DNA from 2 places in the Actinomadura keratinilytica genome. Region 2 is predicted to be linked to the other one. Evidence: predicted binding sites of a transcription regulator. Region 2 holds the regulator's gene; the other holds the start of a gene.

The links. The regulator HrcA, encoded in region 2, represses chaperone genes, less so after heat shock. The targets are predictions, from matches to a motif close to TTGGCACTCTCNNNNNGAGAGTGCCAA.
Positions count from the first base shown of each region.
Region 1: the regulator HrcA is predicted to act here: its motif matches at 3,781-3,807, upstream of groL (chaperonin GroEL).

Region 1 is NZ_BAABDO010000045.1:36,987-42,471, reverse strand. Features, by position in the region: gene ABD879_RS16350 (phospholipid scramblase-related protein) at 1-230, opposite strand, end outside; gene ABD879_RS16345 (LURP-one-related family protein) at 428-1,048, opposite strand; gene ABD879_RS16340 (TetR/AcrR family transcriptional regulator) at 1,148-1,936, opposite strand; gene groL (chaperonin GroEL) at 2,027-3,652, opposite strand; gene ABD879_RS16330 (nucleotidyltransferase domain-containing protein) at 4,048-4,662, opposite strand; gene ABD879_RS16325 (MoaD/ThiS family protein) at 4,778-5,056, opposite strand; gene thrC (threonine synthase) at 5,128-5,485, opposite strand, start outside.
Region 2 is NZ_BAABDO010000076.1:1,457-6,941, reverse strand. Features, by position in the region: gene ABD879_RS21795 (16S rRNA (uracil(1498)-N(3))-methyltransferase) at 1-126, opposite strand, end outside; gene dnaJ (molecular chaperone DnaJ) at 172-1,305, opposite strand; gene hrcA (heat-inducible transcriptional repressor HrcA) at 1,306-2,322, opposite strand; gene ABD879_RS21780 (DUF3097 domain-containing protein) at 2,543-3,361, shown strand; gene ABD879_RS21775 (DUF4870 domain-containing protein) at 3,470-4,042, shown strand; gene hemW (radical SAM family heme chaperone HemW) at 4,117-5,325, opposite strand; gene ABD879_RS21765 (antitoxin YezG family protein) at 5,373-5,485, opposite strand, start outside.

The sequences.
Region 1 (5,485 bases), on a different contig from region 2:
ATCAGCAGCGGCTCGCCGTCCGGCGTGCTGAGCAGCACCGCCCGGGCGTCCAGTTCGGACTTGCCGGGGAACACCGTGCGGAGCCTTTCGACGCGGCCGCGTTCGCCGGTCTCGTCGGCGAGGGCCAGCACCGTGCCGTCACCGTCCATGACCTTGTACTTGGATTTGGCGAACGGGCCTCGGCGGGGCTGTTCGACTCTGAGCACCGAAGCGCCGAAGAAATCGGTCACGTGTCCTCCTGGCCTCGTCCGCGTACACCGTCCGCGATGACCGTCTCCGTCCGCGGCCGACGCGATCCGCACTGCGGTACGGCCGGGGCTGCGCGCCGGGTTCGGGGCGTGACGGTGCTTGGGCGATCCTGCCAAGGCGGGACGGCGAGGGGAACCCCCGCCGAGGGCCGAGCCGTGTTACGGCGCCGCCGCGGCGGTCAGTTGAAGTAGTCCTTCTCCTCGTAATGGATCATGTCCATCGCGAGGGCGGCCGCCACGGCGAGGTGGCGCAGCGGGTAGGGAAGCGGCCGGTAGATCTCCACGTTGTAGCGGTCGGCGGTGGTCAGGAGCTCCTTGCCGACGCCCGCCCACTTCTTGTCGACCTGGGCGACGTGCGCGCCGTAGGCGTCGAGCACCGCGAACTTGCGGCCGAGCCGGTTGCCCTTGAGTTCGCCGACGCGCCGTCCGGCGGCGTCGTGCAGGCCGTAGCGGAAGGTGTGGTCCTCCTGCTGGAACGCGCCGACCAGTGCGCCGTCGGGGTCGTACACGGCGGCGTTCTGCGAACGCCCGGGCTTGTCGACGACCATGAGCGGCACGCCGTGCGGGTCGGCGACCCGCACGGTGCGGGCGGACGCCTCCGCGCCGCCCCACAGCACGCGGGACGCCTGGCGGCGGATGGGGACGTTCTCCTCCTGCGCCTCGGCGACCAGCGTCCCGGGCCCGTCGAAGATCTTGTACTGGGATTTGGCGGCGGGCAGCCGCCGGGGCTGCTCGACGCGCAGGATGGTCGCACCGAAGAGCGCGTGCACGTGGCGCATCGTGCCGAACGCGTCCGTCATTCCCCACCTCCCGAAGGCGTCCGGTCGGCCGCGTCAACGCATCGGTACCTCATCCTGACAACGCACCAACGCCCCCGGCCGTGCCAATTCAGGACGCGCTCAGAGGGGGGTGTCTCTCCCCGCGACCTCGGCACGGGTCCTGGCGGTGGGGGCGGCCGCGGCCGGGGGGTGCTCGTCGGAGGGGATGATCGCGGCCATGCACGTCATGACGCGGTCGAGGCCGTAGTGGAAGCGCTGGTCGTCGCTCATGTGCATCTGGACCGCATCGCGGATGATGCGGCTGAACATCGGGTATTCGCCGCTGGCCAGGATGTGGTTGACGTACGCGGAGTTGCGCGCCATCACGTCCTCGCGGCTCAGGCCGGTCCGGTTGTGCTCCTCGATCCCGGTCAGCTGGTCCGCGACGGCCTGCTCGACGTAGCCGCTGAGCATCGTGTAGGCGGCGAGGATGTCGTCGATGGGCTGGCCGAAGTCCAGCGCCCGGCAGCCGAACTCGATCAGGCGCAGCTGGTTGGGGCCGAACCCGGGGCGGCGCCGCAGTCCGAGCATCCAGGGATGGCGCAGCAGCATGGCCCGCTGCCGCCCGGCCAGCAGGGTGACGTCGGCGCGCCAGTCGCCGGAGGGGCGTTCGGGCAGCTCCATCTCGCCGAGGACGCGGTCGACCATCAGCTCGATCAGGTCGGAGCGGCTCGGGACGTACCGGTACAGCGACATGGCGCCCGTGCCGATCTCGGCGGCGATCCTGCGCATGGACGCCGCGTCCAGCCCCTCGGCGTCGGCGATCCGTACGGCCGCCTCGGTGATCTGCGCCCTGCTGTAGGCGGGTCGCGGCCCCCGGGGCGGGCGTTCGGGCAGCATCCAGATGTTCACGTGATCGGTGTCCGCCACCGTCCCACCTCCCGCTGGAAAGCCTACGGGCATGCGAAGAGGGGCGGCTCCGCGGGGAACCGCCCCTCTACCGAGTCGTGCGGACCGGACTCAGAAGTCCATGCCGCCGCCGTCGGGCATGCCCGCCGGGGCCTTCTCCTTCTCCGGCTTCTCGGCGATGACGGCCTCGGTGGTCAGGAACAGCGCCGCGATGGACGAGGCGTTCTGCAGCGCCGACCGGGTCACCTTGGCCGGGTCGATGATGCCCGCCTCGAACATGTTGACGTACTCGCCGGTCGCGGCGTTGAGGCCCTGGCCCGGCTCGATCGAGCGGACCTTCTCGACCACGACGCCGCCCTCGAGGCCGGCGTTGACCGCGATCTGCTTGAGCGGCTCCTCCAGGGCGCGCTTGACGATGTTGGCGCCGGTGGCCTCGTCGCCGTTCAGCTCCAGCTTGTCGAACGCCTTGGCGCCGGCCTGCAGCAGCGCCACGCCACCGCCGGGGACGATGCCCTCCTCGACGGCCGCCTTGGCGTTGCGGACGGCGTCCTCGATGCGGTGCTTGCGCTCCTTCAGCTCGACCTCGGTGGCCGCACCGGCCTTGATGACCGCCACGCCGCCGGCCAGCTTGGCCAGCCGCTCCTGCAGCTTCTCGCGGTCGTAGTCGGAGTCGGTGTTGTCGATCTCGACGCGGATCTGGTTGACCCGGCCCGCGATCTCGTTGGCGTCACCGGCACCGTCGACGATCGTGGTCTCCTCCTTGGAGACGACGACCTTGCGGGCGCGGCCCAGCATGTCGATGGTGGTGTTCTCCAGCTTCAGGCCGACGTCCTCGCTGATGACCTGGCCGCCGGTCAGGGTGGCGATGTCGCCGAGCATGGCCTTGCGGCGGTCGCCGAAGCCGGGGGCCTTGACCGCCACCGACTTGAAGATGCCGCGGATCTTGTTGACGATCAGGGTGGCCAGGGCCTCGCCCTCGACGTCCTCGGCGATCAGCAGCAGCGGCTTGCCGGCCTGCATGACCGCCTCCAGGACCGGCAGCAGGTCCTTGTTGGCCGACACCTTCCCCTGGACGATCAGGATGTACGGGTCCTCCAGGACCGCTTCCATCCGCTCGGGGTCGGTCACGAAGTAGTGCGAGATGTAGCCCTTGTCGAAGCGCATACCCTCGGTGAGCTCCAGCTCCAGGCCGAAGGTCTGGCTCTCCTCGACGGTGATGACGCCTTCCTTGCCGACCTTGTCCATCGCCTCGGCGATCATCTCGCCGATCTGGGTGTCACCCGCGGAGATGGAGGCGGTGGAGGCGATCTGCTCCTTGGTCTCGACGTCCTTGGCCAGCTTGGACAGCTCCTCGCTGACCCGCTCGACCGCGGCCTCGATGCCGCGCTTGAGCGACATCGGGTTGGCACCGGCCGCGACGTTGCGCAGCCCCTCGCGCACCAGCGCCTGGGCGAGCACGGTGGCGGTGGTGGTGCCGTCGCCGGCGACGTCGTCGGTCTTCTTGGCGACCTCCTTGACCAGCTCGGCGCCGATCTTCTCCCAGGGGTCCTCCAGCTCGATCTCCTTGGCGATCGAGACGCCGTCGTTGGTGATCGTGGGGGCGCCCCACTTCTTCTCCAGCACGACGTTGCGGCCCTTGGGGCCAAGGGTGACCTTGACGGCGTCCGCGAGCTGGTTCATACCGCGCTCGAGGCCGCGCCGGGCATCCTCGTCGAACGAGATCATCTTTGCAGCCATAGGCTCCAGTCCTCCCGGAACAGGGTGGCCTTACGGATCGAGCCGATGCCCGCGACGGACGACCTGCCCGACGGCTGCCATTCCGCCGCCGGAGGCATGGCCTCATCGCCCCGACCCACACTGTGGGATTGTCACTCTCCACAGCAGAGTGCCAATGTTGTGTTTAGCACTCTACCTGTCCGAGTGCAAGCGGCCGACCTTCCCCCCGGCCGTACCCCGTTCACCTGCCCAGACACCATCTGACCTGCGAAAATATCGCTGCCGACGGTCGGGGCGGGGGCGCGGAGGGGGCCGTCGGCCGCCCGTCGCGGCGCGTTCGCGCAACGCTGAGCAAGGGCCGCGCGGGGCGGGGAGAGGCCGCGTCCGCCCCGCGCGCAGGCGGGCCGGAACCGCTCTCAGGACGAAAGGCGGTAGTGGCCGGTCTCGGGGGCGCGCAGCAGCGGCAGGACCTCTTCCTCCAGGCGCCGGGAGATGCGCAGCCCGTATCGCGTCTCCAGGCGGTCGCGGGCGCGTACGAAACGGGCCGCGGCGTCCTCCAGGGTCTGCGGGACGGTCTGCACTCCGAGCGGGCCCAGCAGGAATCGCGTCATCTTCAGCAGTTCGCCGCGGACGCGGTCGGACATTCCGTGGCGGCGCTTGCCGGCCAGCGACAGCGCCCAGTCCCAGAAGTGCGCGTCGATCGCGGGAAGGGTGTCGGGACCGACCCGCCACGGCGGGTTCCAGCTGCGCGGCATCTCCGGGAAGAGCAGATCGACCTTGACGGGGCCTGGGAAGATCAGCAGGTGGCTCGCGCAGTCGCCGAGCGGATCCCATTGGGCGGCCAGCGGCCCGTAGGGGGCGAGCATGCCCGGCAGGACGGCGGCGACCTCGGCGAAGTCGTCGACGGTGACGTGGAAGTCCCAGTCCGACAACTCGGTGGCGTTCCCGCGCGCCCGGGAGCCGACCAGGGTCACCTTGCGGACCATGGGGTGGCCTTCCACCGTCCGCGCGACGTCCTGCGCTATGCCCATGAAAGGCCAGTACCCGATGGCGATGGGGAAGAAGCCGGTTTTCGCGCCTTGTCCCGCGTGCGGCAAAAAGCGACCCGCGCCCGGGAGCGCCGGGCGCGGGTCGTCGTCGGTGCCGTCAGCCGCCGGCGACGGCGGGGATGATGGAGATCTGCGCGCCCTCGGGGGTCGGGGTGTCCAGGCCCTCGGCGAACCGGACGTCCTCGTCGCCCACGTACACGTTGACGAAGCGGCGGATCTTTCCGTTGTCGTCCAGGATGCGGGCGGCGATGCCGGAGTAGTTGGCCTCCAGGTCGGCCACGACCGCGCGCAGCGTGGCGCCCTCGGCCTTGACCTCCGCCTCGCCGCCGGTGTAGTTCCGCAGGATCGTCGGGATCCGGACGGACACGGTGCTCATGCTGGCTCCTCGAAGTGCTCGTACGACGGGTCGGGCGGCCGCCGGGGACGCGCGGCCGCGGCGGTGTCCGGTCAGGCCAGGCCCGCGGCGCGGAACGCCTCCAGGGAGGGGGCGATGTTCGCGGTCGGCGCGACGACGGGGGCGACGGCGTCCAGGGTCTTCAGCCCGTCCCCGGAGTTGATGATCACGGTTTCCGCCTCGGGGTCGAGGGCGCCGGACTCGGCCAGCTTGCGCAGGGTGGCGACGGTGACGCCGCCCGCGGTCTCGCCGAAGATGCCCTCGGTGCGGGCCAGCAGCCGGATGCCCTCGACGACCTGCTCGTCGGTGACGTCCTCGACCGCGCCGCCGGTGCGGCGCGCCACGTCCAGCACGTACGGGCCGTCGGCGGGGTTGCCGATGGCCAGCGACTTGGCGATGGTGTCGGGCTTG
Region 2 (5,485 bases):
GAGGTCGACGCGCTCGCCGGGCCGCAGCCGGCGCACGGTGGCCGCATGCCGGCCTTCCGGCCCGTCGAGCAGCACGCGGTCGCCCTCCAGCGCGGAGGACTCGGCCAAGAAGACCGGCGGAGACACAGGTTCCCGTTCTGACTGGTCGCCGTATCGGGGGGATGCCCCGGGCTACTGGTTGAACACGTCGCGCAGCCGCGAGAACACGCTGCGCTGGCCGGGGGCGAACTTGCCGGGCGGGCGCTCCTCGCCGCGCAGCTCGGCCAGGCGGCGCAGCAGCGCCTCCTGCTCGTCGTCGAGCTTGGCCGGCGTCTCCACGTTGACGTGGATGAGCAGGTCGCCGCGGCCGCTCTCGTTCAGGTGCCGCACGCCCCGCCCGTAGAGGGTGATGACGTGGCCGGACTGCGTGCCCGGCTTGATGTCGACCTCCTCGGCGCCGTCCAGCGTGTCGATGGTCACGCTGGTGCCGAGGGCCGCCGCGGTCATCGGGATCTGCACGGTGCAGTGCAGGTCGTCGCCCTCCCGCTCGAAGATCGGGTGCTGCTTCTCGACGATCTCCAGGAACAGGTCGCCGGGCGGGCCGCCGCCCGGGCCGACCTCGCCCTCCCCGGCCAGCTGGATGTGGATGCCGTTCTCCACGCCCGCCGGGATCTTGACCTTGACGGTGCGGCGGGTGCGGACCCGGCCGTCGCCCGAGCACTCCGGGCACGGGGTGCGGATCACGCTGCCGAAGCCGTTGCAGCGCGGGCACGGCCGCGAGGTCATCACCTGGCCGAGGAACGAGCGCTGCACCTGCTGCACCTCGCCGCGGCCCATGCAGGTGTCGCAGGTCTCCGGGTGGGTGCCGGGCGCGCAGCCCGACCCCTCGCAGGTGGTGCACACCACGGCGGTGTCGATCGTCAGCTCGCGCGTGGTGCCGAAGGCGGTCTCGGCCAGGTCCAGCTCGACGCGCAGCGTGGCGTTGCGGCCGCGCCGGGCGCGGGTGCGCGGGCCGCGCGAGGTCGCCGTGCCGAAGAAGGCGTCCATGATGTCGCTGAACGGGAAGCCGGCGCCGCCGAACGGCCCGGCCCCGCCCGCGCCCCCGCCCGGGGCGAACGGATCCGCGCCCAGGTCGTACATCTCGCGCTTCTTGGGATCGGAGAGCACCTCGTACGCCTGGGTGATCTCCTTGAACCGCTCCTGGGTCTCCGGATCGGGGTTGACGTCCGGATGCAGCTCGCGGGCGAGCCGCCGGTACGCCTTCTTGATCTCGTCCGGGCTCGCGTCGCGGCGGACCCCCAAGGTCGCGTAGTAGTCGTTGGCCACTTACGACCCCGCCAGGATCTGTCCAACGTAGCGTGCCACTGCCCGTACCGCTCCCATCGTGCTGGGGTAGTCCATGCGTGTCGGCCCGAGCACTCCGAGCCGGGCCAGCGTCCTGTCCCCGACGCCGTAGTCGGCCGCGACCACCGAGGTGAAGCGCAGCCCCTCGTCGGGGTTCTCCGTGCCGATCCGCACGGTAACAGAAGACGAGGAGTCGCCGACCTCGCCGAGCAGGCGCATCAGCACCACCTGCTCCTCCAGGGCCTCCAGGACCTCGCGCAGGCTCTGCGAGAAGTCCACGGCCGCCAGGTTGGCGGCGCCGGCGAACACGATCTTCTCGTCGTGCTTTTCGACCAGCGTCTCCAGCAGCACCGACAGTACCGCCGCGGCGACCGGCCGGTCGTCCGCCGCCACCTTCTCCGGAAGGTCGGCCACGGCGTTCGGCACCTCGCCGAGCCCGCAGCCGTCCAGACAGGTGTTGAGCAACGCCCGCAGGTGCCCGACGGTCTCCTCGGAGACCTCGCGCGGTGTCTCGATGACCCGCTGCTCGACCCGGCCGGTGTTGGTGATCAGGACCAGCAGCAGCCGGTGCGAGGCCACCGGGACCAGCTCCACGTGCCGCACCGTCGAACGGGTCAGCGACGGGTACTGCACCACGGCGACCTGGCGGGTCAGCTGGGCCAGCAGCCGCACCGTCCGGCCGACCACGTCGTCGAGGTCGTAGGCGCCGCTGAGGAACGTCTCGATGGCGCGCCGCTCGGCCGCCGACAGCGGCTTGATCGTGGACAGCCGGTCGACGAACAGCCGGTAGCCCTTGTCGGTGGGCACCCGCCCCGCGCTGGTGTGGGGCTGGGTGATGTACCCCTGCTCCTCCAGCACGGCCATGTCGTTGCGGATCGTCGCCGGGGACACGCCGAGGTTGTGCCGGTCGGCCAGCGACTTCGACCCCACCGGCTCGTTGGTGGAGACGTAGTCCTCGACGATGGCGCGCAGGACCGCCAGCTTCCGGTCGTCGAGCACGTGGTCACCTCCTCCCTGCCCCCGTACTGGCACTCCATACTTCCGAGTGCCAAGTGTACGGCCCGGCGGGCGCAGGCTGGAGTGCCTGGCGCGGACGGAAACGGCCCGGGGCGCCTCCGGAGCCGCGCCGGTGGCCGGTCGCGGCCGCCCGGGGGCGCGCCACGCCGATGGACGTGCGCCGCCGGTGCCGCGGCGTTCGGGGCGGTTAATGTGCGGATCCGTGCGGAGTAAGGACTACGGAAACGACGTCCTGGCGGGCGACTGGCGGCGGCCGCGGAAGGGCGGCGTGCCCGAGATCCCGGCCGAACGCGACCTGGTGGTGGAGGACCCCGACAGCGGCTTCTGCGGCGCCGTGGTCGGCTGCGACAAGTTCGGCGTGACGCTGGAGGACCGGTTCGGCAGGCGCCGGGTGTTCCCGTTGACCAAGGCGGGGTTCCTGCTGGACGGCAGGCCCGTCACGCTCGTCAGGCCCGGCCCGGAGCCGCGGCGGGCCCCGGCGCGCTCGGCCTCCGGGTCGATCGCGGTGAGCGGCCTGCGCGCGCGGGTGGCCCGGGAGAGCCGCATCTACGTGGAGGGCGTGCACGACGCCGAGCTGGTGGAGAAGATCTGGGGCCACGACCTGCGGGTGGAGGGCGTGGTCGTGGAGTACCTGGAGGGCGTGGACGACCTGCCCGCCATCGTGGCGGAGTTCGCGCCCGGCCCGCAGCGCCGCCTGGGCGTGCTCGTCGACCACCTGGTGGAGGGGTCCAAGGAGAGCCGGATCGCCGCGCAGGTGCGCTCCCCCCACGTCCTGGTGACCGGCCACCCGTTCGTCGACATCTGGCAGGCCGTCAAGCCCCGCGCCGTCGGAATAAGGGCGTGGCCGGACGTCCCCCGCGGCGTACCTTGGAAGGAAGGCGTGCTCGCTGCTCTGGGTTGGGGGGACGACGTGAGCGAGGGATGGCGGCGCATCCTCGGCTCCGTGAACTCCTACACCGACCTGGAACCCGAGCTGCTCGGGCGCGTCGAAGAGATCATCGACTTCGTGACGGCCTCCTAGCGCCCTCCGGGCCGTGCCGCGGCCCCGGCGGGCACCGTGTCCCCATCCCTCCCGACCTCTTGTCCCAGCCCCGCAGCCCTCACCGCAGGCGACCACGAGGAGCAGGCCATGACGCACGGGCACCCCGGCCAGCCGGGATACGACCCGCCCAACCACGGGCAGCAGCCGGGTTACGGGCAGCAGCCACAGCCCGGTCACGACCCCCAGGGCTACGGGCAGCAGCCCGGCTACGGGTACGAGCAGCCCCCCGGGTACGGTCAGCCGGGATACGGCGCCTACGGGCAGGCGCCCGCGTACGGCTCCTACGGCGGCCAGATGCAGCCGTACGGCGCCCCCGGGTACGGCCCCGGGCAGATCACCGCGGACGAGCGGACGTGGGCGCTGCTGGGCCATCTGGGCCAGCTCCTGCTCGGCTTCATCGCGCCGCTGCTGGTCTACCTGATCAAGAAGGACGAGTCGCCGTTCCTGCGGCACCACGGCGCCCAGGGCCTGAACTTCGCGCTCACCCAGGCCGTCTACCTGGTCATCAACATCGTGCTGATGTTCCTGCTCATCGGCTTCCTCACGTTCTTCGCGCAGTTCATCGCGGAGATCGTGCTGCTGATCATGGCGGCGGTCGCCGGGAACCGCGGCGAGTACTACCGCTTCCCCTCGTTCATGGCCTGGCCCATGATCCGCTGACGCGCGCACCGCGCCGGGCCGGGCCGGCCGCCGGGCCGCCCCGGCGCGTCCGGCACCCGGTTCGGGGCGAGGCGTCAGATCAGGTCGCGGACGACGGCGTCGGCGAGCAGCCGGCCGCGCAGGGTCAGCACCGCGCGGCCGCGCCGGTAGGGCTCCGGCTCGATCAGCCCGTCGTCGATCATGCGGCGGACGGCCCCGTCGTCCAGCAGCCCGGCGGGGCAGCCGTCGGCCAGCCGCAGCTCGAGCATGATGCGCTCGACGCGGCGGTCGGCGTCGTCCAGGACCTCGCGTGCGTGCGCGGGGGTGACGCCCTCGGCCAGCCGCGCCGCGTAGGCGGCGGGGTGCTTGACGTTCCACCAGCGGGTGCCGCCCACGTGGCTGTGCGCGCCGGGTCCCACGCCCCACCAGTCGGCGCCCGTCCAGTAGAGCATGTTGTGGCGGCAGCGGGCGTCGGGGGCCGCCGCCCAGTTGGAGATCTCGTACCAGTGCAGGCCGTGGGCGCTCAGCAGCTCGTCCGCGATGAGATAGCGGTCGGCCATGGCGTCGTCGTCCGGCTGCCGCAGCTCCCCGCGCCGCACCTGCGCGGCCAGGCGGGTGCCCTCCTCGACGATGAGCGCGTAGGCCGAGACGTGGTCGGGCCCCGCGGCCAGCGCCGCCTCCAGGGACGCCCGCCAGTCGTCGTGGCTCTCCCCCGGCGTGCCGTAGATGAGGTCCAGGTTGACGTGCTCGAAGCCCGCGCCGCGCGCCCAGTCCACGACCTGCGGCACGCGGCCGGGCGTGTGGGTGCGGTCCAGCACGGCCAGCACGTGCTCGCGGGCGCTCTGCATGCCGTAGGACACGCGCGTGAACCCGGCCTCGCGGAGCTTGCCCAGGTACGCCTCGTCCACCGACTCGGGGTTGGCCTCGGTGGTGACCTCGGCGTCCGGGGCCAGCCCGAACTCGGCGTCGATGGCGGCCAGGACGCGGCCCAGGTCGTCCGGCGCCAGCAGCGTCGGCGTGCCCCCGCCCACGAAGACGGTCGCCACGGGCAGGTCCGCGTCGCCGAGCACGCGGCGCGCCATGCGGACCTCGGCGATCGCCGTGTCCGCGTAGGAGTCGCGGCTCGCCCCCGGGCCGAGTTCACCGGCGGTGTAGGTGTTGAAGTCGCAGTAGCCGCACCGCGTCACGCAGAACGGCACGTGCACGTAGAAGGCGAACGGCCGCGTCCCCAGCCCCTCCAGGGCGCGCGCGGGGAGCGCGCCGTCGGCGGGTACGGGGTCACCATCGGGCAGGGTAGCGGGCACCCCTCCAGTGTGCCGCCGCCCGCCTCATGCCGTGACCGCCCCCGGGGTCACCGCCCGGCGAGCCTGTCGCGCAGCCAGTCGGGCATGTGCTCCCGGGAGCGGGGGAAGCGCTCCAGGTCCACCGCGTAGGTGTCGGCGGTCAGCGGCGGGTTGAAGTCGG